2 regions of the Enterococcus sp. AZ177 genome follow, and region 1 is predicted to be linked to the other one. Evidence: predicted binding sites of a transcription regulator. Region 1 holds the regulator's gene; the other holds the start of a gene.
The links. Region 1 encodes LexA, which represses DNA repair genes until DNA is damaged. Its sites were predicted from a motif close to CNAACANNTGTTNG; they were not measured.
Positions count from the first base shown of each region.

Region 2: the regulator LexA is predicted to act here: its motif matches at 4,538-4,551, upstream of uvrB (excinuclease ABC subunit UvrB).

Region 1 is NZ_CP172944.1:1,641,727-1,657,882, forward strand. It holds gene IGJ34_RS07960 (YczE/YyaS/YitT family protein) at 1-191, opposite strand, end outside; gene IGJ34_RS07965 (NADH oxidase) at 331-1,680, opposite strand; gene IGJ34_RS07970 (RidA family protein) at 1,935-2,315, opposite strand; gene perR (peroxide-responsive transcriptional repressor PerR) at 2,335-2,766, opposite strand; gene cysK (cysteine synthase A) at 2,961-3,890, opposite strand; partial or broken gene IGJ34_RS07985 (4-hydroxy-3-methylbut-2-enyl diphosphate reductase) at 4,079-5,074, shown strand; gene IGJ34_RS07990 (glucosaminidase domain-containing protein) at 5,126-5,983, opposite strand; gene tkt (transketolase) at 6,333-8,327, opposite strand; gene IGJ34_RS08000 (DUF896 family protein) at 8,428-8,670, opposite strand; gene lexA (transcriptional repressor LexA) at 8,967-9,596, shown strand; gene IGJ34_RS08010 (dihydrofolate reductase) at 9,665-10,165, opposite strand; gene IGJ34_RS08015 (thymidylate synthase) at 10,184-11,131, opposite strand; gene IGJ34_RS08020 (ABC-F family ATP-binding cassette domain-containing protein) at 11,144-13,030, opposite strand; gene IGJ34_RS08025 (cation:proton antiporter) at 13,087-15,150, opposite strand; gene IGJ34_RS08030 (hypothetical protein) at 15,170-15,448, opposite strand; gene IGJ34_RS08035 (hypothetical protein) at 15,597-16,076, opposite strand; gene IGJ34_RS08040 (hypothetical protein) at 16,109-16,156, opposite strand, start outside.
Region 2 is NZ_CP172944.1:919,536-935,691, reverse strand. It holds gene uvrA (excinuclease ABC subunit UvrA) at 1-2,310, opposite strand, end outside; gene uvrB (excinuclease ABC subunit UvrB) at 2,347-4,341, opposite strand; gene IGJ34_RS04430 (amino acid ABC transporter substrate-binding protein/permease) at 4,807-6,963, shown strand; gene IGJ34_RS04425 (amino acid ABC transporter ATP-binding protein) at 6,965-7,702, shown strand; gene IGJ34_RS04420 (SLC13 family permease) at 7,827-8,930, shown strand; gene IGJ34_RS04415 (rhodanese-related sulfurtransferase) at 8,985-9,926, opposite strand; gene IGJ34_RS04410 (VOC family protein) at 10,142-10,516, opposite strand; gene IGJ34_RS04405 (L-cystine transporter) at 10,808-12,199, opposite strand; gene IGJ34_RS04400 (DUF1149 family protein) at 12,625-13,014, opposite strand; gene IGJ34_RS04395 (PFL family protein) at 13,148-14,491, opposite strand; gene IGJ34_RS04390 (ACT domain-containing protein) at 14,634-14,903, opposite strand; gene IGJ34_RS04385 (hypothetical protein) at 15,170-15,601, opposite strand; gene IGJ34_RS04380 (DUF3224 domain-containing protein) at 15,786-16,156, opposite strand, start outside.

The sequences.
Region 1 (16,156 bases):
AAAACTAGAATGATTATATTGACAATCAGTTGATAAACACCCAGTGATAAGCCTAGAACATTCCCAATACCAATATTGGCTGCAGTATACGGGTCCAATCCTACTTGACCTACACGTAATGTTGCCGCTCCAAACGCTAGAATTGCTACACCAATTAAAGCATATAAAGCACGTATTATAATTTCCTTCATTTTCCTATTCTCTTTCATCTTTTAACCCCTCAATCTTGTTTACCTTTTAATTATCTCAAAAATTGTCAAAAACGCCAAATGTTAAGATTTTATATAAAAAAATAGAGCTGAATTTTCACTCAACTCCATTTTTTATCTATTACTTTTTAGCAATATCTTTAAGTGCCGCTTGAGCTAACAAGTTTAAGTAGTTCCAAGGACGATCAAAGTGTGGCTGGAAGAAGAAATCTGATAAGGCAAGATCTTCAACAGTCATTTTGTTTTGTACAGCTAATGATAGTGTATTAGCTGATTGAGTAATGTCATACTTAGACATTAATTGTCCACCGACAATACGGTTTGTCCCTTTTTCGTAAACTAATTCCATCATGACATTTTCAGTCGTTGGCATGAATTCTGGACGATAATTATCCTCAAACAATGTTGCTTCTACATCTAAGTTATTCATTTTTGCACTTTCCAAGGTAACACCTGTTGAACCAATTTTCCAACCAAATAAATATAGACCGGAAGTTCCTTGTGTTCCGCGATATGCTAATTTTTCTTCTGTTAAATTGTAACCAACTAACATTCCTTGGCGAACAGCATTCGTTGCTAATGGAATATAATTCGTCGTATTGCTTGGGTTGTAGTGTACAACTGCACTATCCCCTGCAGCAAGAATATCAGGGTTGCTTGATCTCATAAATGTATCAACCACAATAGCACCATTAGGTAGCATATCTACTTTATCTTTAAGTAAAGTTGTATTTGGGCTAAATCCAACACACATGATGACCATATCTGCTTCGAATTCTTGACTAGGTGTAATTACTCTATTCACATGTCCGCTTGCATCAGCTTGAAATTCCTGAACATTCTCACCTAACGCTATCGTCACTCCTCGATCAGCAAGTTCTTTTTCTAAAACATCTGTAAATGGTTTATCTAAGTACTTATTCAAAATACGATCTAAACCGTCAATCAATGTAACCTCCTTACCTGATTCTACAAAGGCTTCAACTAATTCGATTCCGATATATCCGCCGCCTACAACGACAACTTTTTTCGCATCTTTCGCACGTTCGATAATCACATTTGCTTGATTAAAGTTTTTACATAATAAAATATTTTCAGCTTCAATCCCTTTAATAGGCGGGATAATTGGCCATGAACCTGTTGTCATAACTAATTTATCATATGAAACAGTTTCTTCAATACCAGTGTGTAAATCCTTTGCAGTGACTGTTTTATGATCAACATCGATTGTTTCGACTTCATGTTCCATTTTAACTGTAGCACCTAGAGACGCTAACTCTTCAGGACTTGAATAGAATAGACTGTCAGCCTCCTTCACTACTCCTCCAACATATAGAGCAATACCGCATGATAAAAATGACACATTATCATTTCGTTCATAAACGATTACCTCCGCGTTTGGGTGATTTGTTAAAATACTTTTGACTGCAGCAGTTCCTGCATGCGTACATCCTACGACTACGACTTTCATTTTGTAAATCCCTTCTTTCAAGTTAAATTTTTCACCAACAAATCTATTCTAAATCTATTAGCATACTAAAAATATAACAAAGTAGAAAGCCAGATTCGAGTTCTTTGCTTGTGAATCACAAAGTTATTTTTTCACAAACTCTTCTTTTTTTAACCCTTTCTTCATTTTATCCAATTAAATATTAACAAAAAAAGCTGATTTAACAATAAAAAAAGCTGAGAAAAATTATTTTCTCAGCTTGTGAAATTAAATTGCTATTCATTTACTGAAGCAATAATTTCTATCTCAATAAGAACATCTTTAGGCAATCGGGCTACTTCTACAGCAGAACGAGCAGGTAATTGCATTTTAAAAGCGCCAGCATAAACTTCATTAAAAGCTGCAAAATCATTCATATTTTTTAAAAAGCAAGTCGTTTTGACAACTTGGTTAAAATCACTTCCAACTTCTTTTAAGATTGCCACTATGTTTTTAAGCACTTGTTCTGTTTGTTCTTCTATTGTACTACCAATAACTTCTCCCGTTTCAGGACTTAAAGGAACTTGACCTGAAGCAAACAATAGTCCATTGACAATATTTCCTTGTACGTATGGTCCAATTGCTTTTGGAGCTTTGTCTGTGTGAATCGATTTCATTTTATCCCTCATTTCATTCTTATTTTGCTTTTTGACAGTCCGGGCATAAACCATATAATTCTAATCTATGCTCATTAATTTCAAAACCAGTTAATTTACTTGCTGCCATCTCTACGTCTTCCAATCCAGGATAATGGAAATCGACGATTTTACCACAGTTCTGACATATAGCATGATAATGTTTCTTTGAGCTGAAATCGAAACGACTAGATGCATCGCCATAATTCATCTCTTGCACAAACCCAATATCAGTAAACAATCGTAAATTATTATAAACAGTCGCAACACTCATATTTGGAAAACGATCTTCTAATGAACGATAAATTTCATCTGCTGTTGGATGGCTATGATTCTCAATTAGATATTCTAAAATTGCATATCTTTGAGGAGTAATACGAATATTGGCTTCTTTTAATTCTTCAAGTGCATTCTTTACCAATATATTGTCCATTTGGTTCCCCTCCCAGTCTTCTTCCTTAAATGATACTATTTCTAATCTATCTTGACAAGAATAATTGCATAAATACTATCGGAAATATCATGTTTATCACGATTTTGATGAATTTCAACATTATTATATACTTTTTAGGTGGTTAAATGTGTTAAAAAAGGAAGCCGCAACAGTGCACTTCCTTTTTTTCTAAATTATTCAGAAAAATTGTAAAGTGCAGTTGAAAGATATCGCTCACCATTATCAGGAATAATGGTCAATACTTTCTTTCCAACACCCAATTTTTTGGCTACTTGAATTGCTGCATTCACAGAAGCTCCCGCTGATATCCCAACTAACAATCCTTCTTTGACAGCTAATTGTCGTGCTGTTTTCATTGCATCTTCACTTGGAACCGCAAGAATTTCTCCATATATATCAGTATCTAAAACGTTAGGAATGAAGCCTGCACCAATTCCTTGGATTTTATGTGGACCAGGAGCACCCCCTTCAAGAACAGGCGATTCTGTTGGTTCAACAGCAACTATTGAAATAGTTGGATATACTCGTTTTAATTCTTTTCCAACACCGGTTATTGTCCCACCAGTCCCGACTCCTGCCACAAATGCATCTAACCCTGCTGGACCAAAGACATCTTGAATTTCTTTTCCGGTTGTTCTTTCATGTGTTTCGGGATTCGCAAGATTGTCAAATTGCATGGGCATAAAGTAACCGTCTTTTTCTGATAATTCCGTAGCCTTAGCAATTGCGCCTTTCATCCCTTCAGAGCCAGGAGTCAACAATAACTCAGCACCATACGCTTGCATCAGTTTTCTGCGTTCAATACTCATTGTATCAGGCATTACGATTACGACTTTATAGCCTTTTGCAGCCCCCACCATTGCTAACCCGATCCCAGTATTCCCACTAGTAGGTTCGACAATTGTATCGCCTTTTTTTAGCTTCCCACTTTTTTCAGCTTTGTCGATCATACTTAAAGCAATTCGATCTTTTACGCTTCCACCTGGATTGAAAAATTCAAGCTTCACAAACACATCAGCAGCTCCATCTGGGACAATTCGTCCTAATTTTACTATCGGTGTTTTACCTATTAATTCGGTAACAGAATTAAAAATTTGAGTCATGATCCATTCCTCCATTCTCGTATTCTTATAAGCAAAACCTTTCTTGTGTTTATAATAGCTTATATCGTTTAATCTGGCTATCATTTTGTTACAGCTGAAAGATTGATCTTAACTTTTTATCCATTTCTAATAAAAATGTTGTATAGTAGAAAAGACTTTCAAATGAATAAATAGGAGTTACATCATTTATGAAAATAAAAAATATTAGTCCACGGGGTTATTGTTACGGTGTTGTTGATGCAATGGTCATTGCTAGAAATGCTTCTCTCGATGAAAATTTACCACGACCAATCTATATTTTAGGTATGATCGTTCACAATAAACATGTGACAGATGCGTTTGAAAGTGTTGGGATCCATACGTTAGATGGAAATACCCGTGAAGATATCCTATCGCGAGTTGACCGTGGTACTGTTATATTTACAGCACATGGAACTTCGCCCAAAGTAAAGAAATTAGCAGTCGCTAAAGGTTAAACGGTAATTGATGCCACTTGTCCTGATGTAATGATTACACACGAATTGATTGCTGAAAAAGTGTCAGACGGTTATGAAATTATTTATATCGGAAAAAAAAATCACCCTGAACCCCAGGGAGCACTTGGTGTATCCCCGGAACATGTTCATTTAGTTTCTAACCAAGCTGATATTGCAAGTTTACAACTAACGACAGAGAAAATTTTTGTGACCAACCAAACGACTATGAGCCAATGGGACGTTAGCGATTTGATGGTTTCGATTCAGAAAAAATACCCTCATGTACTTATTCATAAAGATATCTGCAAAGCTACCCAAGTCCGCCAAGAAGCAGTTGTTGAACAAGCTCAAGGCTGTGATTTAACAATTGTTGTTGGTGGTCCAAAAAGTAATAATAGTAATCGGTTAGCTCAAGTTTCCGTTGAGCAAGCAAGGGTTCCAGCTCATCAAATTTCAGATGTCTCACAAATCAATGCTAAATGGTTAATCAATGTCGAACAAATTGCTGTGACGGCTGGTGCCTCCACCCCAACTCAAATTGTTAGGGAAGTCATTGATTATTTAATGCAATTTGATGCAAATGATCCTATAACGCATAACAGAAATTCAACTACTACTCCAGAAGCGAGTCTACCGAAGTCCAGAATAAAGGATTTGAGTAAAAATCGCACACGACGTCTAGAAGAACTACGATCAGGAAAACGATAAAAAATCTTCCAACAAATAGTCATTTTCACGACAGATTGTTGAAAGATTTTTTTATGCGACTTGTAAGACTTGTCCTATAGTAATCAACTCAGCCGTTATACCATTGGAAGCCATCAGTTGGTCGACAGTAACACCAAATTTTTCAGCTATCCCCCAAAGAGTATCACCAGAAGCTACAGTATATGTTTGCGCTGTGATAGTTGCACTGCTTTGTCCAACAGCAGATTGATTCGTTACAGGGCTCGCAACAGTTGTAACTGTTGCACTATTTCCACTATCATATGCAGTCAAACCATATGCCTCAATCAACCAATTTAATTTCCCAGCGTAGTTTGGATCAGTTGCATAGCGTCCAGCTAAAGCAGCTGTCGCATCCATGTAACTAGTTGTATTACTTTTCCACACGCCAGAATAATGATAGTCTCCGCTAGAAGCTAACGTCGTTTTAAGTACATTGGCATGATCTTGGAATGATTCAGTGTATGATGGATAACTTCTAAATGGCTCAGTCATCGTTACCCATTGACCATTCAAATATTCCGAAGTCGGCATATAGACTGTTTGTCCACCGTAGCTTCCCTTTACGCCAAACAAATTATAATTCGGAGCTGCAGCTAATCCTGAAGTACCGTAGCTGCTTTCCAATAATGCTTGAGCAATCATAACAGATGCGTATAAATCATTAGCGTCAGCTACAGACGACGCTGAATAGCCAATAGAATCAATAAATGCTTGTTGTGAATAGTCTCCTTGTACTTCAACTTCATTTGCTTGAACACCTAATGGCAAAATATTCCCAGCAATCGGAAGAAATACTAATGAAGTTCCAATTATAGATACCATCCGTTTACGATTATTTCTACGTTCTTTTTGTTGGTGTCTACTACTTCTTGTTTCGATCTCGCTCATTCACTTGTTCCTCCTCAATAGAACATCATACTATCATTCTACTAGGGGACTTTTTTATGCACAATTATTTGTTCCTGAAATTTGAAGTTTTAAAGTGAGTGTAATCCAGTTGAAATCTTTGTTTTATTGATTATAGCGATTTTTGTTTCTTTCGTTTTACATAGTGTATATTATTCAGTATTATTCTTTTCACAAATGCCTTCATCCTAAGTTTATTAACTTTTTTTAATTTTAATATAAAATATTACGTTTATTACTTTAATATTACATAAAAATCGTTTTAAATATCTAATTTATTCGTATAAAAAGCAGAAATTCACGAAATGTGAACCTCTGCCTTTTATACTTTTTATAGATTATTGTATTTTGATACTACATTATCGACTGTAAAGCCAAATTCTTTCAAGACCAAATCTCCAGGAGCAGAAGCCCCAAAGTGATCAATCGTTACAGTCGTACCAGTTGTCCCAACATAACGCTCCCACCCAAAAGGTGATGCAGCTTCGATTGCAACTCGTTTAGTTATATCTTTAGGTAATACAGCTTCTTTATATTCCGCTGTTTGTTTTTCAAACAAATCAAAACTTGGCATTGAAACAACCGAGACATCTTTCCCTTGTTCAGCTAATGCCTTTTGAGCTTCAATTGCTAAATTCACTTCTGAACCAGTTGCAATTAAAATCCCTTCAGGTTTCTCACCATTTTGTTTAGAAATAACATAAGCACCTTTTTGAACAAATTCTCCTGCATGTTCTTTTGTGCCTTCAATAACCGGTAAGTTTTGACGACTTAGAACTAAGACAGTCGGTGCATCTTTTGTTGTCATCGCAATTTTCCATGCTGCAATAGTTTCATTACCATCTGCTGGACGAATTACTTGTACACCAGGCATGCAACGAATACTTGCCAATTGTTCAACGGGTTCATGTGTTGGTCCATCTTCGCCCACCGCCACAGAATCATGTGTTAATACATATGTCACAGGAGTGTTTTGGATTGCAGCTAAACGTACTGCTGGACGTAGATAATCTGTAAATACAAAGAATGTTCCACCGTAAACGCGACTTCCACCATGTAATTGGATTCCGTTCATTGCTGCTGCCATAGCAAACTCACGAACGCCAAACCAAATATTGCGGCCTTCGTATTGACCAGGCTCAAAATCTTTTTCTGCTGTAACCATCGTATTGTTCGACGCAGACAAATCAGCTGATCCGCCCCAGAAACCTGGTACAGTTTTAGAGATTGCTTGAATCGTTTCTTTACTTGTAACACGACTAGCTGCACTTGAACCTATTTCATAGGTTGGTAATTCACTATCCCAATTTTCAGGAAGTTCATCGGCAAAAGCCTGTTTAAATTGTTTCGCTAACTCAGGATGATCTTTTGAATAATTTGCAAACATCTTATTCCATTGATTTTCTGCTTTCTCGCCTTCTTCTATCATCGTTTCTTTAAAGCGGGCAGCAACTTCTTCTGGAACAGTAAAGTCTGGGTATTCCCAACCATAAACAGCTTTAGCTGCAGTAATACCATCTGCTCCGATTGGCGCTCCATGTACAGATGATGTACCTTCTTTTGGAGCACCGTAGCCAATAACTGTTTTTACTTCAATCAATGTTGGCTTATCTGATTCAGCTTTTGCAGCTTCTATTGCTTTAGAAATTTCTTCTAGATCATTGCCGTCTTTGACTAAAATATGTTGCCAACCGTATGCTTCATAACGAGCACCAACATTTTCAGTGAACGCTTTTGACGTTGGACCATCTAAAGAGATATCATTTGAATCGTATAACACGATCAGTTTACCTAATTTCATGTGTCCGGCCATAGAACTTGCTTCTTGAGAAACACCTTCCATCAAATCACCATCTCCGCATAAGGCATACGTATAATGATCGATTACAGGAAAACTATCACGATTATATGTTGCAGCAGTATGTGCCTCAGCCATCGCCATCCCAACAGCCATCGCTATTCCTTGACCTAAAGGACCCGTTGTTGCTTCAACACCATCTGTGTGATGAACTTCTGGATGTCCAGGTGTCTTACTACCCCATTGACGGAAACTTTTCAGATCATCAATTGTAACACCATAGCCCGCTAAGTGAAGTAAGCTATAAAGCATTGCAGATCCGTGACCGGCAGAAAGGATAAAACGGTCTCTATCTACCCAATTTCTTGAAGTTTTTGGGTTTACTTTTAAGTGTTTTGTCCAAAGTGCATAGGCCATAGGTGCTGCACCCATTGGTAATCCTGGATGTCCCGAATTAGCTTTTTGTACTGCTTCAATGCTTAATGTACGAATCGTGTTAACGCCTAACTGATCAGTGTTGTCGAACAAAAAAATCATCTCCTATTTAGGTTTTTTTTACCTTTATTAACTACATTTTATCGCATTTAGTTTATGAAAGCAATTACTTTTAGTAAAAAAAAACTAAAAATCACTTTCTATTGTGCAATCCTTTTGCTTTTTGGATCTCTTTCAATTTCTCTGGTGTTACATCATTTCCTTTAGGATCAACGACTTTCATACCTTCAATATGATGCCGCATCCCACCTCGAAAAGCTGCCAAATATTCTTGACGAAGTACTTTTTGCTCTTCTTTTTCTTTCTCAGTCAATTCATTTTCTTTCGCTTTTTTTGCTAGTTCATTAATACGGTTCATTTTTTCTGACGATAACATCTATTTTGCCTCCTCGTTTTTAACATTTAATAGGCGTATTCAATCTTTTTTTGAAAGGCTAGTTTTGAAGTTAGACAAGTTTACTTTCCAAGTCTATCTTATAAGATGGGCACAAAAAATACAACTATATTCTTATTAAAATTAGAAACGATTCCGTTTATTTACTGAAATTTTCATTTACTGCCTTATCACTTTTGGAGTATCCTTCCTACAATTATACTTTTTCAAAAAAACACGAACGCTTGTTTGATTCCTATATAAAACTATGGTACACTAAAAATATAAATCGAAAGAAGGTGCGGGTTGTGGTGAAACGTACAGACACAAGACAAATCGAAGTATTAAAATATATATATGAACAAGTTGAACTAAAAGGCTATCCGCCGACTGTAAGAGAAATCGGAAAAGCAGTTGATCTTTCCTCAACCTCGACTGTTCATGGACATTTAGCACGTTTAGAAAAAAAAGGACTCATTTTACGTGATCCTACAAAACCAAGAGCAATTGAATTGACTGCAGACGGACTTGAAAGAATCGGTGTGAGACCGACAGTGATTCCAATGCTGGGTGTTGTTACAGCTGGTGAGCCGATCTTAGCTGTCGAAGAAGCTTCTGACTTTTTTCCTCTTCCACCTGATTTAATGGCAGAAGAAAATGCTTTGTTCATGCTGACTATCAGAGGTGAAAGTATGATCAATGCTGGTATTTTAGATGGCGACCAAGTTATTGTTCGCAAACAAACTGCTGCTTCAAATGGTGATATCGTTATTGCGATGACAGATGAAGATGAAGCAACTTGTAAACGATTCTTCAAAGAGACAGATCATGTTCGCTTACAACCAGAAAATGATGCATTGGAACCAATTATTTTGAATAATGTAAGCATTCTAGGAAAAGTTGTTGGTTTGTATCGCAATCATATTTAAATAGTAAAAAAACATACTAACTCTTAGTATGTTTTTTTACTATTTATTTCTTTAAATCAAAAAACGTTTTAACCTACCATGACTTTGCGCTGATATGTTTCAAATTGATAGCCGTAACTATTTGCTTCGTCTTGTTCGCCTGCACTCAAATTGATCAAGGTCCAGTCATCCCAATTAACCGAAGGGAATAGTGTATCGCCATCAAATGAATGATGAATAACTGTACGGTATAATACATCACAATACGGTAAAAAATCTTCATACACTGCTGATCCTCCCGCAATGAATGTAATTCCTGAAAAAGTTTTAGCATAATCAAGAACTTCATCCACAGTATGAAATACAATGACTCCTTTTGCTTGATAGCTTTTGTCTCTAGTTAGAACAATCGTTTGACGATTTGGTAACGGCCGAGCGCCCATCCCCTCAAAAGTTTTTCTTCCCATAACAATGGTGTTGTCTTCAGTCATTTGTTTAAAAAATTTTAAATCATTTGGCAAATGCCAAGGTAATCGATTCTCTTTACCGATTGTCCCTTGCTCATCTTGTGCCCATATGGCTGCTAACATTGGAGAACTCCTTTCGAATTAAACGGCAATTGGTGCCTTGATTGTAGGGTGAGGATCATATCCTTCGATTACAATATCCTCCATCTCAAAATCAAATACTGATTTCTTATCTTGATTCAATTTTAAAGTTGGGAAAGAACGAATTTCTCTAGCAAGTTGCTTATTCATTTGATCGATGTGATTCGTATACAAATGAGCATCTCCTAAAGTATGAACAAAATCACCCACTTCTAAACCAGTTTCATGAGCAATCAAATGCGTCAACAATGCGTAACTAGCAATATTAAATGGGACACCAAGAAAAACATCTCCACTGCGCTGATACAATTGACAACTTAATTTTCCATCGTTGACATAGAATTGAAACATCGTATGACAAGGTGGTAAGGCCATCGATGGGACATCCTCAGGATTCCAAGCTGATACAATCAAGCGTCTGGAGTCTGGTGTTTTTTTGATTATTTCAATAACATTTTTTAATTGATCGATGAATCCACCATCTTTTGTTTCCCAATGACGCCATTGAGCACCATAAATATTCCCTAATTCACCATACTTAGACGCAAAATTATCATCTAATAAAATAGCATCACAGAATTTTGTGTGTTCTTTTTCATAAGTTTCTTTGAAAGCTTCATCCGTCAGTACTCGACGACCAAAGTCAGTCATATCCGGACCTGTGTAATCTTCACTTTTGATGTAACGTTCAAAAGCCCATTCATCCCAGATATGATTGTTGTGTTGCAAGAGGAAACGGATGTTCGTATCCCCATTTAAAAACCATAAAAGTTCGCTTTTAATTAAGCCGAATGGTACCCGTTTTGTTGTTAAAAGAGGAAAACCTTTTGACAAATCGAAACGCATTTGATGACCAAAAATACTTTTTGTACCTGTACCTGTACGATCTTCTTTAAAGTGACCCTCCTTCAAAATTTTACGGCCTAACGATAAATATGCTTCTTCCATAGTTTCTGCCCCCTAATTTTCTGCAAATTCACTTAAATATTCCCAGCGTTCCATTTTTGATTCAAGTTCTTCTTCTGCGTTCGACAACTCTGTTTGAAGTTGTTGCAGTTTTGTAAAATCATCCCCTTGATGATTCATCTCTTCAGTCAGATGTGCTGTACGATCTTCAAGTTGTGCTATATCACTTTCGATTGTTTCCCATTCTTTTTGTTCCATGTAAGTCAATTTTGTTTTTTCTTTTTTCTCAATTTCTTTCATTGGTTTTGTTTCAGTCTTGATTGTCTTTTTCGATTGTTCTTTATTCGTCATCAAGTACTTACTCATCGAACCGAAGTACGTTGTAATTTGACGTTCACCCTGAAAAACAAGTAGTTTTTCCATCGTTTTATCAAGAAAATAGCGGTCATGTGAAACTGCGATAACTGCACCCTTGAATGTTTGGATATAATCTTCCAAAATCGTTAATGTATCAATATCCAAATCATTTGTTGGTTCGTCCAATAATAACACATTTGGCTGGCCAATCAAGAGTTTTAATAAATACAAACGACGTTTTTCACCACCAGAAAGCTTACCAATCACAGTTCCATGCATAAAGCGGGGAAATAGAAATCGTTCCAATAATTCAGCAACGCCAATAGTTGTTCCATCTGTCCGCTTCACTTGTTCTGCCGCTTCTTGTAAATAAGAAATCATCCGTTGGTTTGGATCCATTGCTTCATTTTGTTGGGTATAGTAAGCCAAGTTGACTGTTTCACCGATTGAGTACATACCACTCTCTAATTCTAAGCGACCAGCAAGAATATTCAATAATGTTGATTTTCCTGCACCATTTTTCCCAGTAATTCCAATACGATCTTTTGCTTGAATAAGTATATCAAAATCTTTTAAAATCGTCTTATGTTCAATTTGATAGTAACCATCTTTGATTTCTATAACTTTCTTTCCTAATCGTTGCGTTGCAACATCGATTTCCAATTGACCTTTTTGGTTGACTTGATGAAGATTTTCTTTCAGATCATGGAAGCGATCTTGTCGCGCTTGCTGTTTGGTTCCTCGTGCTTTCACACCAGCACGCATCCATTCTAATTCTTGCTTATAAAGCTGCTTTCTTTTTTCTTCTTGTTCGACACCGACGCGTTCACGCTCAGCTTTCGCAATAATGTACGCTTCATAATTTCCTTTATATTCATATAACTTCCCAAAAGATAGCTCAAAAATTCGGTTTGTTACTCGGTCTAGAAAATAACGATCATGCGTCACCATTAAAATAGCACCGCGATATCCATTCAAAAAGCTTTCCAGCCAACTGATTGCTTCATAGTCTAGATGATTGGTAGGTTCATCTAATAGCAATAAATCTGGTGATTCGATCAATACTTGGGCTAAGCTAACGCGTTTCTTTTGCCCCCCTGATAGTTCACCGATCCTTTTATGCAACGTTTCAATACCTAATTTTTGTAAAATGATTTTGGCATCCGTATCCGCTGTCCAAGCATCTTCTTTATTCATTCGTTCTTCCGCTTGGGTATATTGCTTTTGAGCTGCTTCACTAAGTCCGTCATCTGCTAATGCAAGCAACGCTAATTCATAATTTTTGACCGCTTGAATAATCGGAGTGTCTCCCTGAAAAACGGCTTCTACAACAGTTAGTTCCGGATCGAATTCCTGGTCTTGTGAAAGATAGCCTATTTGGTAATCGTTGGCTTGTTGGATTGCTCCGATATCTCCATCTCCGCTATCTTTACCAGCAAGGATATTTAATAAACTAGTCTTACCAGTTCCATTTGTACCAATCAATCCAATTCGATCTTTATCGTGAATATGGAAAGAAATGTGATCAAATAATGTCTTCTCTCCATATGTTTTAGTCAATTCGTTTACTTTTAATTCATTCATATGCTCACGCCCTTTTCATCCTGCTTATTGTAACAAAAAAAAGCAAAAAAAAGAAGCTAGTTTTCTTCGTCTGCTTCTTTTTTTAATTCTCTTGTTAACTTTCTAAACGGAACAGCTCCTGAAATGTCATTAATTGAATAAGATTCTAATAGATTCACATTTTTCCGATACTCATTAGCCTCATAAGAAGAAATTATTTCAGATAGTTCATATTCATCGATGACTCTGCGTTCCTCTTGGTAACCAATCAGAAGCTCTTTAACGTAATTCGATTGAGAACGAACAATAAATGAGTCAATAAAGGTACCATCTTCTAATCTATGAGCAAATTGTAGTCGTCCTTCTATGAAAAATTGAATGATTTCGTCATCATAAACCCCTTTTAGATTATCTAAACTCTTCAAAACAACTTCCGTATTTTGTAAAAAGACTTGTCGAACATTTTCTAGTTCTTCTTTTTGAAATTCTCTTCGATTCTCATCTTCTTTTTTTGCAAATAAGTGTTTAGGATGGACGAAGAATGCAATGATTTGGCGCGCAAAAAGCAACCAAAAACCAATTATCGATAATAGTTGTCTAGCAATCGATCGTTCCATTCTAGAAATCAAGCGTTCATAAAGTCGATACCCTTCAATACCAATTTCTTTTTGGCGAAAGCTTTCTTCTAGACCATCGCGCTCGATAGAAACAATCAATGCTCTTAACTCTTGTACCTCTTGCCGTTGATCTGACGGCAATTGTTCTGTGTACAGTTCCTTAACACGATCTTGATAATTTTCGATTACAACATTCATTTCAACATGAGGATTATTATGATTTATTTTTTTAAGACGTTCAATAACTTCCTGCAGCAAGGTGATACCTTGTAAATTGTTGCTCTCTACCTCGTCAGATTCTGTTAAGAACGGTAAAAGGACAATACCACCGACCAAAGTAACCAAAATTACACAAGCCGTAATAAACAAGAGCAACGAACGTTCAGGAAAATCTTGACCATTTAGAGTTAACGGTAAAATAAAAATAGTTGCTAAACTTACGGTCCCTTTTACTCCACCAAAAGTCAAAATCAACATTTCATTCATCGACTGCCAAATATTTTTTAACCCGTTTTTTACACTATATATTAATACAATAGAGAAAAAGCGCGCAACAAATAATGTAACACTTAAAATCAATACAACAATCATCAGAAAACTGTTAGAATAGGTTTCACTATTCCAGATTGGTGAGAATACCTGTGATAACTCAATTCCCAAGAAAAGGAATACTAGAGCGTTCAACATAAACGTGATCGTTCCCCATGTACTTTCTGAAACACTTGAAAGTTCTGCTTCAAACAATGACACTTTTTTAAAACTAGCCGCTTGCATAACTCCTGCTACAACAGCAGCAATAATTCCGGAAACATGAAATAATTCAGCAACCATATACGCTAAAAAAGGCAACAGTAATTCTAACAATAGATAGCCCGTAACATCTCTTGCAGATGCTTTTTCTAAAACCATAACGATCTGACGTTTGATCATCACTAAAACAGCCCCTACGATAGCGCCTCCGATACTAGAAAAAATCAATGTAATCCCCGCATCCATCGCTGAAAAACTGCCTGTCAATAATGCAGCCAGTGCAAATTGAAACGCCGTAACACCGGACGCATCGTTGATTAGACCTTCACCTTCTAAAATATGCATCGCTTTAGGCGGAATTTGAATTTTCCCAGATAAAGAACCTACAGCCACTGCATCTGTAGGTCCAAGTGCTGCGCCTAAAGCAAAACAAGCTGCAATCGGCAAAGCAGGAATAACCATGTGTAACGCCCATCCTACACTGACTAGTGTGATCAAAACACCAATAAATGCTAAAAATAATATTACACTAAAGTTTTTCATCGTTGCAGAAATATCATTTCGTTCTCCTTCTCGGAACAACAACGGTGCAATAATCATTACTAAAAATATCTCTGGTTCAAATACTATTTCACGACCGACATCCGTCAATCCAATTAAAACCCCTACAATTATTTGCACAATCGGTAATGGAATAATTGGTACGATTCGATTGAAGACATTTGAAAATGTTATCGCAAAAGCAAATACAATAATTAAATAAACAAACTCCATCTCGTATCCCCCTTACTAATCAATGATTGAGTTGTTTTCCTAAATACCGTAGTAATTTTTCTTTTTTACACATAATTTTTTTCTCTACTAAAGATAACTCTTTTTCCTTGTCACATAATTCTAATTGTGCGCGACGCGCTTCTAAGCGAAGTAATTCAGACTTGATTAATTCAATTTTTTTATAATTTAAAAAGTTTCTCTTTTTTATATGGTGTTCCCACTCCGCTTTTTTTTCAGGTGGTAACTCCTTGTATTTTTCGCGTAATTCAGCAATTCGTTGCTCTATTTCTTTATTCACAACAATACTTCCTTTCAGAATTTCTCTGCACATTATAGCAAACTGTTAAAGAAATACCTACTAAAATTTACTATTATTTTAAAAAAACTTTTTGAGAAAAATTTCTAACGCTTACATTTCAATAAAAGGGGAATAATGATCATTCTACTTATTCACCTTCGTCTACTAGAATGCTGATTTCAGTATCTTCATTCAATCGCTCAGAAAAAAAGGCCAGTAAATCTTCTAATTGGATAGAAAATTTCATCATTGGACCTCGTCGTCCATTTTTAAAATAGTTTAAACAAATTTCTTTTTTTTTGATCAATAGAGCTATCTTGTCTACGTCCTGATACAAAATACCATTCTTATCGAAGGGACCTAGAATAAGCCGATCATCTGACAATCCTTTTGTGTCTAATAAGAAACTCAAGACAAGCAACACTGATAAAAAACCACGAATGCGTTGATCAAAAGTTTGTTCCGTTACTAAAGTAAGAAGTAGAATAAGCAGGCTAAAACCAATCACTAACATATAAATAAGTTTTCTTTTGACACTTTTGATCAGGATGGTTTTTCTTACTAAAATAAGATAAACATACATGATCACAACAAAGGCTGATAACAGCACAGTAAAATAATTTATCACCAAAATAGGCTCCTTTTATAACTTAACAATCGTTACTCTTTTTTATTTAGTTCTGTCAATTTTTGATTGATTTTTTTTAT
Region 2 (16,156 bases), 720 kb from region 1:
ATTGTAGCGTTTGCCATGACAAACTTCACAAGGAACATAGACATCTGGTAAAAAATGCATCTCGATCTTAATGATCCCATCCCCACGACACGCTTCACAGCGGCCACCTTTAACATTGAAGCTGAAGCGTCCTTTTTTGTAGCCACGGACTTTTGCTTCATTGGTTTTCGCAAACAGATCACGAATATCATCAAAAACACTTGTGTAAGTTGCAGGATTACTTCTCGGTGTGCGGCCAATCGGACTTTGATCAATATCAATAATTTTTTCTATATTTTTATAACCAGTAATATTTTTGTGTTTACCTGGTTTATTTGAATTTCGATTAAGCTTTTGTGCTAAAGCCTTTTTCAATATTTGATTTACTAATGTACTTTTTCCTGATCCAGAAACTCCAGTTACTGCAACAAACTCTCCTAATGGAAATTCAACAGTAACATTTTTCAGATTGTTCTCTGCCGCACCTGTTACTTTGATTTTCTTACCATTGCCTTTACGACGCTCTTTAGGGACTGGGATCACTTTTTTGCCTGATAGGTATTGTCCGGTTAAAGAATTAGGATTTTTAGCTACTTCATCAGGTGTTCCTGAAGCAACGATTTCCCCACCTAAATGTCCAGCGCCTGGCCCCACATCGATCAAATAGTCAGATGCTCGCATCGTATCCTCATCGTGCTCAACAACGATCAATGTATTGCCTAAATCACGCATTTTCTTGAGTGATTCGATCAAACGGTCATTGTCTCGTTGATGCAGTCCAATAGACGGTTCATCTAAAATGTACAATACACCAGATAAGTTTGAACCAATCTGTGTCGCTAAGCGAATACGTTGTGCTTCTCCACCTGACAGCGTTCCAGCTGCTCTGCTAAGAGTTAAATAATCCAAACCAACATTTTTTAAAAAGTTCAAACGATCTTCCACTTCTTTTAAGATGGGTTTCGCAATCATTTGTTCTTGCTCAGATAACGTCACTGTTTCGAAAAATTCAACTGCATTTTTAATCGCTAATTCGGTAACTTGACCGATATTTGTATTATCGATTTTGACTGATAAAGCTTGAGGATTCAAACGATATCCTTTACACGTTTGACAAGTTAATTCGGTCATGTATAAACGCATTTGATCACGGGTAAAATCGCTATTAGTTTCATGATAACGACGTTTGATATTAGTTAAAACACCTTCAAAAGGAACTTCTACATCACGAACTCCGCCAAAATCATTTTCATAATGGAAATGGAAGACTTCCCCATTGGATCCGTTTAAAATAATATCTTGATGTTCTTCTGGTAGTTCTTCAAATGGTGTATCCATGTCAATATTGAAACTGTCAGCTGCTTGCTCCAACATTTGCGGATAATATTGTGAGCTTATTGGATTCCAAGGTGCGATTGCGCCCTCACGCAGTGTCTTTGTTGAGTCCGGAATAACAAGATCACGATCGACTTCTAATTTTATTCCTAATCCATCACAATCAGGACACGCTCCAAAAGGTGCATTGAAAGAGAATAATCTTGGTTCTAATTCCCCCACTGTAAAGCCGCAATATGGACAAGCGTAATGTTCACTAAAAAGCATTTCTTCCCCATCGATCACATCAACTAATGCATAGCCATCCGCTAAACGTAAGGCCGCTTCAAATGAATCAAACAAACGAGAACGGATCCCCTCTTTTACCACGATTCGGTCAATAACAATCGCAATATCATGTTTTTTATTTTTTTCAAGTTCAGGCGCTTCCGTTACATCATAGGTTTCTCCATCAACACGCATTCGAACATATCCTTCGCGTTGAATCATTTCAAAGACTTTTTTATGCTGACCTTTTTTCTTAACAATGACAGGCGCTAAGACCTGAAGTTTAGTCTTTTCTGGTAATTCCAACACTTTATCTACCATTTGTTCAACAGATTGACTCGTGATTTCAGTACCATCATTAGGACAAATCGGATGCCCAACACGAGCAAATAACAGTCTCAAATAGTCATTAATTTCTGTAACTGTCCCTACTGTTGAACGTGGATTTTTACTCGTTGTTTTTTGGTCGATAGAAATCGCTGGACTCAATCCATCGATACTATCAACATCTGGTTTATCCATTTGACCTAAAAATTGTCTAGCATAAGCTGAAAGACTTTCAACATAACGGCGCTGGCCTTCAGCATATAGTGTATCAAAGGCGAGTGAACTTTTCCCAGAACCAGATAATCCAGTAACGACAACCATCTTGTCACGAGGAATCGTAACATCTATATCTTTTAAATTATGTGCACGCGCGCCATGAATAACGATTTTATCATTTGCCATTATTTATCTCCTTTGCTGTGAAACACAGCCACTTTTTTATTCTGCTGCTTTCAACTCCAAAATCGTATCTCTTAAAGTCGCTGCTGTTTCAAAGTCTAATGCTTTCGCTGCATCCCGCATTTCTTTTTCTAATTTCATCAATAAATCTGCTTTTTCTTGGCGACTTAGTTCATGGTAAGATTTATCGATTTTTATTGTTTCACCTTTTTCATTGGTTTTAGAAATTGAAATCAACTCACGAATTTCTTTAATGATGGTTTTTGGTGTAATGCCATGTTCTTCATTGTATTTTTCTTGGATTGAACGACGTCGAGCCGTTTCGTCCATAGCTTTTTGCATGGAATCAGTGATTTTATCTGCGTACATGATCACTCGTCCGTCCGAATTCCGAGCCGCACGTCCGATGGTTTGGATCAATGAACGTTCACTTCTCAAGAATCCTTCTTTATCTGCGTCTAAAATTGCAATCAAGGATACTTCTGGAACATCCAATCCTTCACGAAGCAAGTTGATCCCAATCAACACATCAAATTCACCTAAACGTAGATCTCGAATGATTTCCGTTCGTTCTAATGTTTTGATATCACTATGAAGATATTTCACTTTGATTCCTAGTTCTTTAAGGTAATCCGTTAAATCTTCAGACATTTTCTTCGTTAACGTGGTGATAAATACACGTTGATCCTTCTCTACACGATCATGGATCTCACCCACTAAATCATCAATTTGTCCCATAATTGGACGAACTTCAATCAATGGATCTAGCAATCCTGTTGGCCGAATAATCTGTGGAATCACAGTATCTGTTTGCTCATGCTCGTAAGGTCCGGGTGTTGCAGAAACATAGACGACTTGATGCACATGTTCTTCAAATTCTTCAAGGCGTAAGGGGCGATTATCTAAAGCACTTGGCAATCGGAAACCATAATCTACCAGCATTTGTTTTCTAGCACGGTCGCCATTATACATACCACGAATTTGTGGCATCGAGACATGAGACTCGTCGATCACAAGTAAAAAATCATCTGGGAAGAAATCAATCAGCGTATAAGGCGGTTCCCCTTCTGAACGACCATCCATATGGCGTGAATAATTTTCAATACCAGATGTATAGCCCATTTCTCTCATCATTTCGATATCATAATTCGTTCTTTGTTCCAGTCTTTGCGCTTCTAATAATTTGTTTTCATTACGCAAAACCGTTAATCGTGCTTCTAATTCTTCTTGTATTTGTGAAATTGCATGTTCCATATGATCTTCATTGGTCACAAAGTGAGTTGCTGGGAAAATTGCGACATGTTCTGTCTCACCTATCACTTCGCCGGTTAACGCATCAACTTCTCTGATGCGCTCAATTTCATCGCCAAAAAACTCGACTCTTAGTGCATGATCGTCTCGGGATGCTGGAAAAATCTCTACTACATCTCCTCGTACACGAAAACGTCCACGCTGAAAATCAATGTCGTTTCGTTCGAATTGAATGTTGACCAAATCAGTCAATAACTTACTACGCTCCATCTCCATGCCTACGCGAATAGAAACGACTTGTTCACTGTACTCCTTAGGATCTCCCAACCCAAAAATACAAGAAACCGAGGCGATTACAATAACATCGTTCCTTTCTAATAAAGAACTAGTTGCTGAATGTCGTAATTTATCGATCTCGTCATTGATACTCGCATCTTTTTCTATATATGTATCGCTAGAAGGAACATAAGCCTCTGGTTGATAATAATCATAATAACTAACAAAATACTCGACTGCGTTATTAGGGAAGAATTCTTTAAATTCTCCATAAAGCTGTCCAGCTAATGTTTTATTATGGGCAATAACTAACGTTGGCTTATTTACTTCTTTTATTACGTTTGAAATCGTGAAGGTCTTCCCAGTTCCAGTAGCACCCAACAATATTTGTGCTTTTTCTCCACCTTCGATTCCTTCAACTAATCGTTTGATTGCTTCTGGTTGATCCCCATCCGGCTTATATTTTGATACTAAGTCAAATGTATTGGAGGTCTCTCTTTCTATCATCCAACATCCTCCTCTTACTTTATTTAATTGTTGCGTCACTTTGATTAAAAATACACAGCGCTATCTACCAAGTACTCTCAGGCATACAGCAATATAACTCTACAGTCATTCTGTTTTCAACTTGTAGATCTATTCTTCATATAGGAATTTTCAGCGTTAAATTTAAATAGAAACTCCTGTCATTATTTTAACATACCGAACATATTTTCGCTAGTTTTAGAACAGGTTGCGTATACGTAATTTTTGATAATTTACATTTTATTTAATTTTTTGTTTGTATTTATAAATTTAACGGAATACTGTTTGAGCTAATCTTATTTTGTATTTTTCTACCCCTATATGTAACATCTTATTACATAGAATGTTAGAAAATGAGTTTTTTTTGATTTTCTCATTGTGAATGACTTGTGCTTTTGCCTTTTCTTACTATATAATTATCCAATATGCAAATATAGGAGGTATTTTATGAAAAGGAAACACTTTTTACTGTCATTTATTGTAATGATGGCAAGTCTACTAACATTTACTCTTGGACAGAATGCTCAAGCTGAGGAAAAAACATATAATATAGGAACAGATTTAACGTTTGCTCCATTTGAATTCCAAGATTCAAATGGTGAGTATGTTGGAATCGATGTTGATTTGCTTCACGCAATCGCTGATGATCAAGATTTCAAAGTAAACTTAAAGCCACTTGGGTTTGACAGTGCTATTCAAGCAGTTCAATCAAAACAAGTAGACGGTATGATCGCCGGAATGGGCATTACGGATGAGCGAAAAAAATCTTTTGACTTTTCAGATCCTTATTTCGATAGTGGCTTACAAATGGCGGTCAAAAAAGGCAATGATAAAATCAAAGGTTACGAAGATTTAAAAGGCAAAACTGTCGCAGCGAAAGTTGGAACTGAAAGTGCTACTTTCTTAGAGAAAAATCAAGAAAAATATGGCTATACCATCAAAAACTTTGATGATGCAACAGGTCTTTATCAAGCACTAGAAAATGGCGAAGCTGATGCAATCTTCGATGATTATCCTGTATTGGGCTATGCCATAACAAATGGACAAAAACTTCAATTAGTTGGTAAAAAAGAAACGGGTAGTTCTTATGGGTTTGCTGTGAAAAAAGGGCAAAACAAAGAATTGATCGAAAAATTCAATGCTGGATTGAAAGAATTAAAAAGTTCAGGTAAATATGATGAGATTGTCGGTAAGTATATTTCCACTGGAACTGAAACAACTGATACTGATTCTAAAATGAAAAAGATTCAACCTAAAAAAGATTCCTATGTAATTGCTAGTGATTCTACGTTTGCCCCATTTGAATTTCAAAACTCAGATGGTAAATATGAAGGAATCGATGTTGATCTCGTTCAACGTATTGCTGAACTTCAAGATTTTGATATTGAATTTAAATTCATCGGATTTAGTTCTGCCGTTCAAGCAGTTGAGTCTGGTCAAGCTGATGCAATGATCGCAGGAATGACGATTACAGATGAGCGTGAAAAATCTTTTGACTTCTCTACACCTTACTTTAACAGCGGGATTCAAATTGCGGTCAAAAAGGGCAATGACAAGATTCACTCTTACGAAGATTTAAAAGGAGAAAAAGTTGGTGCTAAAATCGGAACTGAAAGTGCTGATTTTCTAGAAGCCAACAAAGATAAATACGGCTATACAGTCAAATACTTAGATACAACTGATGCTTTATATAGCGCTCTTGAAATCGGCGAAATCGATGCAATGATGGATGATTACCCCGTTATCGGGTATGGCGTTGCACAAAAACAACCGTTAGCAACACCTATTCCTCGTGAAGAAGGAGGAAAATATGGTTTTGCAGTTAAGAAAGGAAAAAATCCAGAGTTGATCCAAATGTTCAATGAAGGATTAGCTGAATTAAAACGAACTGGCGAATATGATGAGATTATCGGAAAATATGTAAAAGATGGCTCTACTGAAAACAAAGTAGATGAATCAACATTTGTTGGTATGATCCAAAATAACTGGAAACGTCTTTTAAGTGGTTTATGGATGACTATTCAATTAACTCTGATTTCATTTATTTTAGCGTTGATTGTCGGCGTTCTATTCGGATTATTTAGTGCTTCTCCGTCTAAAACGTTACGTGTTATTTCTACTATTTATGTTGATATCATCCGAGGTATTCCGTTAATGGTACTGGCTTTCTTTATCTATTTTGGTTTACCTGGAATTTTAGGCTTTAATATTCCCGTTTTCCTTGCTGGAATCATTACTTTAACCCTAAATGCAAGTGCTTATATTTCTGAAATCGTACGTGGCGGTATTAATGCTGTACCCGTCGGCCAAATGGAAGCTTCTCGTAGTTTAGGTCTTTCATACAACCGAACGATGCAAAAAATCATTTTGCCACAAGCAATCAAAATCATGATCCCCTCTTTCGTCAATCAGTTTGTTATTTCTTTAAAAGATACAACTATTCTATCTGCAATCGGCTTGATTGAATTATTGCAAACTGGTAAAATCATTGTTGCTCGAAACTTACAAAGTACGATGGTTTACTTCGTAATTGCAATGATGTATTTAATCTTGATCACAGCCTTGACGAAATTGGCTAAAGTTTGGGAAAAGAAGGTGAAATAATATGGCAGAAAAAATTTTAGTAGAACACTTAGTAAAAAAATATGGCGATAATACTGTTCTTAATGATATCAATGTATCGATCCAAGAAGGTGATGTTGTATGTGTTATTGGTCCTTCTGGTTCTGGTAAAAGTACGTTCCTTCGTTGTTTAAATCAGCTTGAAGAAGCGACTAGCGGCGATATTATTATCGATGGTGCTAATTTAACCGATAAGAATACCAATATCAACAAAGTGCGCCAGCATATTGGAATGGTTTTCCAACATTTTAATTTGTTCCCTCACTTGTCGATCCTGGAAAATATTACTTTAGCCCCAACTGATTTAGGTCTTCTTTCTAAGAAAGAAGCTGAAGAAAAAGCAATTAAGCTTTTAGACACAGTCGGTTTAGCTGATAAAAAAGACAGCTACCCAGAATCTTTATCTGGTGGACAAAAACAACGTGTGGCAATCGCTCGCGCCTTAGCAATGAATCCAGACATCATGCTGTTCGACGAACCAACTTCTGCACTCGATCCTGAGATGGTTGGTGATGTATTGAATGTTATGAAAAAATTAGCAAAACAAGGGATGACGATGGTTATCGTTACACATGAAATGGGCTTTGCGAAAGAAGTAGCAAATCGTGTAATGTTTATCGATGGTGGTAATTTCTTAGAAGATGGTTCACCACAACAAATCTTTGAAAATCCACAAAATGAACGAACAAAAGATTTCTTGGATAAAGTACTTAATATTTGATCCAAAAAGGGATAGATTGCTTCTATTGCAGAGCAATCTATCTTTTTTATTTATTTAGCATTACACTTGATAATTTCGTTTTTTTAAAGTAAATTTGAACAGACTATATAAGGAGTGTTGTTAAATGAAGAGACTTTATACATTTTTTACTGAAGATTTATTATTTTCACTTTCTTTTCTAATTGCTATTATCAGCTGTGCATTCGGCAAATTTTCCTTCAACTCAATTGATTTTAAAGTCATTTTTTGTTTGTTGGGTTTGATGCTTTTTGTGAAGAACCTTGAGAAATTAGGTATCCTAACCTATTTTGCTGAGAAAATGATCGATTTTTCTTCCACCACTCGTAGTCTTATTCGAAATATTGTCATCTTGTCATTCCTTAGTTCTATGGTTTTGACCAATGATGTTGCGATCCTTACGTTGATGCCGATTTACTTAACGATCATCAAGAAATTCCCCAAAATGGAGAATAAGATTTTAGGAGCTGTCTTACTGATTGTTGCTGCAAATTTAGGCAGTAGTTTTTTCCCTTTTGGTAATCCACAAAATCTGTTTTTATTTTCTTATTATTCTCTTTCCACCTTATCTTTTTTCAAATGGTCTATTGTATTACTCTTTTCTTCAGTACTATTTTTACTAATTTCCTTTTTATTCATAAAAAAGAGTCCGATTCCCACACAGCATAATTTAGTTCCAAGGATCAACAGGCCTAAAGCACTATTCTTAAGTATGATTGGGGGGGTCATTCTTTTAGGTGTCTTTGCTATTTTCCCTTATTATTTCGTCATTCCGATTGCCATCATTCTTCTCACTATTTATGATAGAAAAACGGTTTCAGAAATTGATTATAAATTATTGTGGACATTTATTTTTTTCTTTATTGCTGTTAGCAATTTTGCTCAAGTCGAGGTACTTTCCTCTTTCATAAAGGATCAATTTACGACAAGTTCACGGTCTTTTTTCAGCAGTATTCTTGTCAGCCAAGTTATCAGTAATGTTCCTGCCGCTATTTTAATTGCTCCTTTTACAGAGCAATCTCAGGCACTTTTTTGGGGTGTCAATGTCGGAGGCTTGGGAACTATTATTGCTTCTTTAGCTAATTTGATTGGATTTAAATTATATAAAGAATATTATCCGGATCAATCAACATCATTTCTTTTGCAATTCACTGCTGTAAACGTTGTGTTTTTACTTGGTTTTATCCTATTTTTTGCCTTTATACTATAAAAAACACGAGACAAAACGATAAATCGCGTTGTTTCGTGTTTTTGTTTGCATTCATTAATTTGCAATGGCTTCAAGTCTAGCTTTCACATCTTGTTCTGAAAGTTCATTTCTTAGCACATAACGATTCGCTGGGTGATGACGACATTCATCTGAACAGCTGCCAAGGTACTTCGCTTCGTTTTCTTCCGATGCCAAAATTTGTTTATTACAGAAAGGATTTGCACAATTGATGTAACGTTCGCAAGGTGTTCCATCAAACCAATCTTTCCCAATAATTTTTTTATCAACATGATTGATTTCAACACTGATTCGTTCATCAAAGACATACATTTTCCCGTCCCATAGCTCGCCTCGTGTCTCTGGATCTTTTCCGTAAACCGCGATACCACCATGAAGTTGGGCTACATCTTGAAATCCTTCCTTGATCAACCAGCCAGAAAATTTCTCACAACGGATACCACCAGTACAGTAAGTAACCACTTTTTTATCCATAAATTGTTCTTTATTGTCTCTAATCCATTGTGGTAATTCCCTAAAGTTACGAATATCAGGACGAACAGCGCCTCTAAAGTGCCCTAAGTCATATTCATAATCATTTCTAGCATCAATTACAACTGTATCTTCATCAAGCAATGCTTCTTTAAATTCAGCTGGTTCTAAATATTTCCCAGTTAGCTCTAACGGATTCACATCCTCTTCCAAGCTCAAAGAAACCAGTTCTTTTCTAGGACGGACAAACATTTTATGAAAGGCGTTTTCTGGTACTTCATCAATTTTAAAGTAAGTATCTTTAAAACGTTCATCTGCTAACATCGCTTCCATATAAGCATCTGTATCAGAAATCGTACCTGAAAGTGTACCGTTGATTCCTTCTGTTGCGACTAAAATTCTACCTTTTAAGTCTAAAGACTTACAAAAAGCAAGGTGCTCCTTTGCAAATTCTTCTGGGTTTTCAATCGTCGTATATTTATAATAAAGTAATACGCGGTAATCCATTTTATCTTGCTCCTTTTTCCTCGAAACTGCCTAGCTATCTCCAAAATAACAGTACAGTTCTTATTTTCTAATCATACGTATTCAGTATATAAAAAAAGAATCAGTAAAAGCGAACTATTTGCTTGTGTAGAAATGCACAGGTGGTGCTGCAAAAAATACATAAAAAAAGCCTACGTTTTTCTTTTGAAAAGCGTAAGCTTTCGGTCTAAATTGACTTATTCTTGTCCAGACACTGCAAAATAATTCTCATCATTATCCGCAAAATTAAAGACTAGTCCAGTTGGCAGCTGAACTAATTCACCAACACGCACACCAGCATCTTTCATTTTTTTATATAAATTGATGACATCATCAGCAAAAAACATCAATGATGGCGTATTTCCAGCAACTTCTGGTGAATGTTGTTGAATAAATGCTAAGTCATATAAAACAATCATTGTTTCTGCCGTTTCGCTTGGGGCAATCTCAACGACAAGAGTGCCGTCAACAGCCTCTCTTTCCTTTTCCACAAAGCCGATTTTTTGCCAAAATTGACTTGATTCCTCTACATTTGTTACATATAACATTATTTTTATTTGGTTCGTAAACATGTCTTTAACTCCTTATCTTTTTTATATTAACACAATCGCCTTATCATTATATACTTTTTATCATAGCTTATGGTAGGGATTTATGAAAATAAATGCGCTTGAATAAAACCATATTAAGAAAGAAAGTAAGGGTGTGACACAAAAGTAAACATCACTTTTGTATCACACCCTAAATGCGAATAAACGATGGCAATAGAAGCAAGCCCTTCTTATTTCTCGGGAATAAACGTTTCTGTCTCAGCCTCTTACTTTTATTCATTAATTTTCTTGGGGAAGAGAAGAGATCCTATTTTATGCATTTTCTTCAATAACTAATTTACTATCGTTTAACACATCACGATCTAACTCGTTGATTCGTGAACTAGTTACGACACCAGCCACCATACTATCACTTACATTAATGGCTGTTCTAGCCATATCGATCAATGGTTCCACAGAAATTACTAAGCCCACGATTGCAACTGGTAAGTTCATTGAACCTAAAACAATCAATGAAGCAAACGTTGCACCACCACCGACACCAGCAACACCAAATGAGCTGATTGTGACGATCGCAACTAACATTAAAATAAATTCTAAACTGAAGACATCGATGCCCACAGTCGGTGCAACGATTGTCGCCAACATTGCAGGATAAACCCCAGCACAGCCATTTTGACCGATTGATAAGCCAAAGCTTGCTGCGAAGTTTGCTGTTGCATCATCAACACCTAATGCTTTTGTTTGTGTTTCAATATTTAAAGGCAATGCGCCAGCACTTGATCTTGACGTAAAAGCAAAACTCAATACAGGAAAAGATTTTTTCAAATATGTCACTGGGTTTACTTTAACAGAAACTAAGATCAATAAGTGGACGAGCATCACAAAAATCAACGCAGTATATGACGCTAAAACAAATTTACCTAAGTTAAGGATCGCATCAAAATCACTTGTCGCAACAACGTTGGTCATCAATGCTAAAACTCCATAAGGTGTCAAACGTAAAACCAATGTCACGATGCGCATTGTGATTTTATATAGGCTATCGATCAAATTAGCGAAAAATTCTGCTTCTTTCGGTGCTTTTCTTTTAATACCTAAGTATGCAATGCCGACAAATGCTGCAAAGATTACTACACCAATCGTACTTGTTGCACGAGTTCCTGCAAAGTCTGCAAAAACATTTCTAGGAATAAAGGATAAAATTTGTTGGGGAATCGATAGGTTTTCAACGGTTTCCTGTCTCGTTGCAAGTTCTGCAATTCGTGCCGTTTCTGCCGTTCCTTGCGTAAATTTTGCACCTTGTAGCCCAAATAATAATGTTGTACCAATTCCTATCAAGGCAGCAACAGCTGTTGTGCCTAGCAATGTAGCTAGTACATTGAAACTGATTTTACCTAGTTGTTTGGATTCTTTCATCTTAGTAAATGCTCCGACAATAGAAACAAATACCAAGGGGATTACGAGCATTTGTAAAAATGCTACATATCCATTACCTACAATACCGATCCATTCCATTGCTTGCGTTGTGACTTTGTCTTGAGTACCGAATGCGAATTGAATAATTGCACCTAATACAATACCAACACCTAATGCGGCAAAAACACGAGTAGAAAATTTATAGTGTTTAGTTTGCATACGATAAAAGACGTATAACACAGCAAGAAATGCAAGGACCACTAAAACAGTGATGAGTGTTGTCATTTTTTTCCCTCCTAAATTTGATAGCCGAAAGAGCTCGTCAAGCCTTGACAAGAAAATCAAAAAACACATGAGACATTCTTTCTCTCGCTTGTTTTTATCTTTTCCCCGAAACCTTCTTTCTTAGAGCTTGTGCGCTTAGAACTTGATACGATCGAAGCAAGGAGTAGTGCTAACTCTTGAAGCTAAATATTACAAATGACAAGTACATCAAAGGAAGTAAAGGTTCCCGGGGATCATTCTTCAACAATCCGCCCTGAAAATAAATACCTTCATTTTCAGTGATAAACCTATTGTAACTGATTTAAAAAGGGAATGGATACTATTTTGTTTCTATAATGATAGAAAAAAGAGTTTGTGATAGTCAAAAACTATCGCAAACTCTTAAATGTATAATTTAATTATTTAAATGGATCATCTTATCCTGATTATTCTTCAACCGCAGACTGGAAGTTTAATTGGATACCTGGTTTGTCTAAGGCGATTTCAGTAATTTCATACGCCATACGCTGTACGATACTGAATAGCGGACTAACTAACTCATCCACTTCTTCTTGGGAAATATCCTCTTGGCTTTTGATTTTATGATTGATGATATGATTGATTTGGCTAACTGAACCTGACAAAACATACTCTTCAAATACTAGACGAAATTCTAAACGAGCGGCGATGATTGAATTTTCCTTTGGGTAGTTTTCATCTGTTGATTCGATTGGCGAGAACCCAACTCTAAGATCGGTCTCTACTTCTCCCATATCTTCAGTACGCATATCGTAATGAAAAGCCTCTACGACTTCTTGTTGACGTTTTATTTCCATGAATTAAAATCTCCTTTTTTTAGCTCAATAACTATTTTCTCTATCCAATTACAATAGAATAAAGCATAGTCTATCTATATTTTTATTATACCACACATCTTTTTGTCACAAATGCTCGGATACTTTTTTTAATCTAATTTTTAAATGAATGGATCGGTGCAGGAATTCGACCACCGCGTAGGATAAAGTCGGTTGAGGCATAATCATTAACTTTCATGACTGGCGCTCTGCCTAATAATCCGCCGAATTCAACCATATCACCTACTTTTGTTCCTTCAGCCGGTATAAGTCTAACAGCTGTTGTTTTGTGATTAATGACACCGATTGCCGCTTCATCTGCGATCATTGCAGCTATTGTTTCAGCTGATGTTTCACCAGGTATCGCAACCATATCTAAACCAACGGAGCAGATGGCTGTCATCGCTTCTAATTTTTCCAGATTTAGTGCACCATTATTGACCGCATCGATCATTCCAGCATCTTCTGAAACTGGGATAAAGGCGCCAGATAATCCACCAACGTGGTTACAAGCCATTACGCCGCCTTTTTTCACTGCATCATTCAACAAAGCCAAAGCTGCTGTTGTCCCATGAGTCCCAACGCTTTCCAAGCCCATTTCCTCTAAAATATAGGCTACACTATCACCGACAGCAGGAGTTGGAGCTAACGATAAATCGACGATACCAAACGGAACATTTAACCGATCTGACGCTATTTTCCCAACCAATTGTCCCATTCTCGTAATTTTAAATGCTGTTTGTTTTACGACTTCTGCCACAATATCAAAGGGTTCTCCTTTGACTTTTTCAAGTGCTCGCTTGACCACACCAGGTCCGCTGACACCTACATTGATCACACAATCTGCTTCTCCGACTCCATGAAAAGCACCTGCCATAAATGGATTATCTTCCACCGCATTAGCAAATACGACCAATTTAGCACAACCCATATCAGATTTTGCTGCTGTTTCTTTGATTATATAGCCCATATGGCGAACTGCATCCATATTAATTCCAGCTTTAGTTGATCCAATATTTACTGAAGAACAAACAAATTGTGTTTCTGCTAACGCTTGAGGAATCGAATTAATCAAAATCTCATCACCATGTTGGTAGCCTTTTTCGACTAGTGCACTGAAGCCACCGATAAAATTGACTCCAACTGCTTGAGCTGCTTTATCCAAAGCTTTCGCATATTTTACATAGTTCTTGTCTGAACTTGCGGCTGCAATGATTCCAATTGGTGTGACAGAAATCCGCTTATTGATAATCGGAATACCATACTCCGATTCGATCTCTTCTCCAACTTTAACTAAATTTTTAGCCAACCGAGTGATTTTATCGTAGATTTTTTGACAAGCTTTATCACTGTCACTATCAATGCAATCTAACAACGAAATCCCCATTGTGATGGTTCGAATATCTAAATTTTCTTCTTCGATCATGCGAATTGTTTCTAGAATCTGATTGGTTTCCAAAAAATTTCCTCCTAAATTTAAAAGCTGAAAGAGCTAAACTTCTCTGAACGAAAAATTTAGCCTTTACGTTTTTTTGCCATAAGCCTATTTTATATCTTTATAAGGTACTAAGTATTTATAACAAATAATACAGCTTTTATCCTTATAGTTTATGCATCACATTGAATATTTCTTCGTTTTGAATGCTGATTGTCACACCTAGTTTTTCACCTAAAGTATTCAGTTCAGACCGAATCGCTTCGAAATCATTCTTTTCTTTCGAAATCTCCAATACCATCATCATTGTAAAATAACTATCCATGATGGTTTGTGAAACGTCAATAATATTCATATTCAGCTCTGCTAACGTTTGACTGACCCCTGCGATGATTCCTACTTTGTCTTTCCCAATTACAGTTAATACTGCGCGCATATCGTTTCCTCCTAAATTTAAAAGCTGAAAGAGTTCTAATAGACTTGACAAGAAAATAAAAAAAAAGTAAATCTGTTCAGTGTCTCATTTTTTCTTTTTCCTGAGAAGTTCACCCAGCCACATAAGTTTTTCCTATTATATCATAATTTGTTCAGTTATTAATAAAAAATCAGAACAAAAAACATAGGAAATTTAGTGATTGTTCGGTAATTATTGGTACAAAAAACCTTCTGAGATCGTACTTGATCATCTCAGAAGATTTGCAGTTAAACTATTTTGTTGAATTGTTCTTTGCAGGTCGAACAAGTGACTTTGATCTTCCCTTTCCCTTTCGGTGCTCGCAATTGTTGTTTACATGTTGGACACTTAAAATAAGTATAAATCTTACGTTCTTTGAGCTTAATTTTTATTGTCTCGAATTTCTTTTTTAATTGCTGTATTCTTAAAACGTAGCGCGTATTTTCATTTGAGCGTGGATATATTCTTTTAGAGAAAAACCGGTAGTTATTCCATAGTAAAAGAGCCACTGCTATCCAAAACGCAATTGAGGTCGGTAAAAATAGATTAAGCAATAATAGGAACAAACTCGCCTTCATTAAAGTGTTGTTTAATTCATCCATTCGAGCATATCTTCCTACTAATAGTTTTTGAATCTTTGCATTCCAACGAAGTAATCGTTCTAGCCAAATTTGTCCCATATGATCCCTCTTTTCTTTCCTATTATCTCAATCAATAGTGACTGTTTCAAGAGGTATCCTGAAAAAAATCGGTCCATTATTCGACTTCTTTTTTTGAATAAGTGAGATAGCTTACTGACTATAGGAAAAGCAATTTAAACGTATTTTCCGCAAAATTGTGCAAGATAAGCACAATCTGAATAAATTATTCATCGTCTTTAAAATTCAAAATCAGCTTGTTCGTTTCACCAATAAAATCATATTGATAAGAACCAGTCAAAGCTTGTAATCCTCCAGTACTTTTAATGATCATTCCAGGAGAGTCGAGTGATCCTTTGTCAAAAATTCCTTTTTCAGCCGCTGTAAAGGTTCCTGTTTTTCCTTTATATTGGCCTTCGAAATGGAGGAATCCTGTGATCCTAGCGGTTGCAAGATGTTCATCTTCTTTATTGCTTTCTAAATAGTAAAGTAAATATTCCACCCATGCTTTGCCGAGTAAATCACCTTCAATCTCGTATTCCGCACGAACACGATTTATTGGAAAGGCTGTTTTTTGTTCGTCTATTGGTTCTTCGT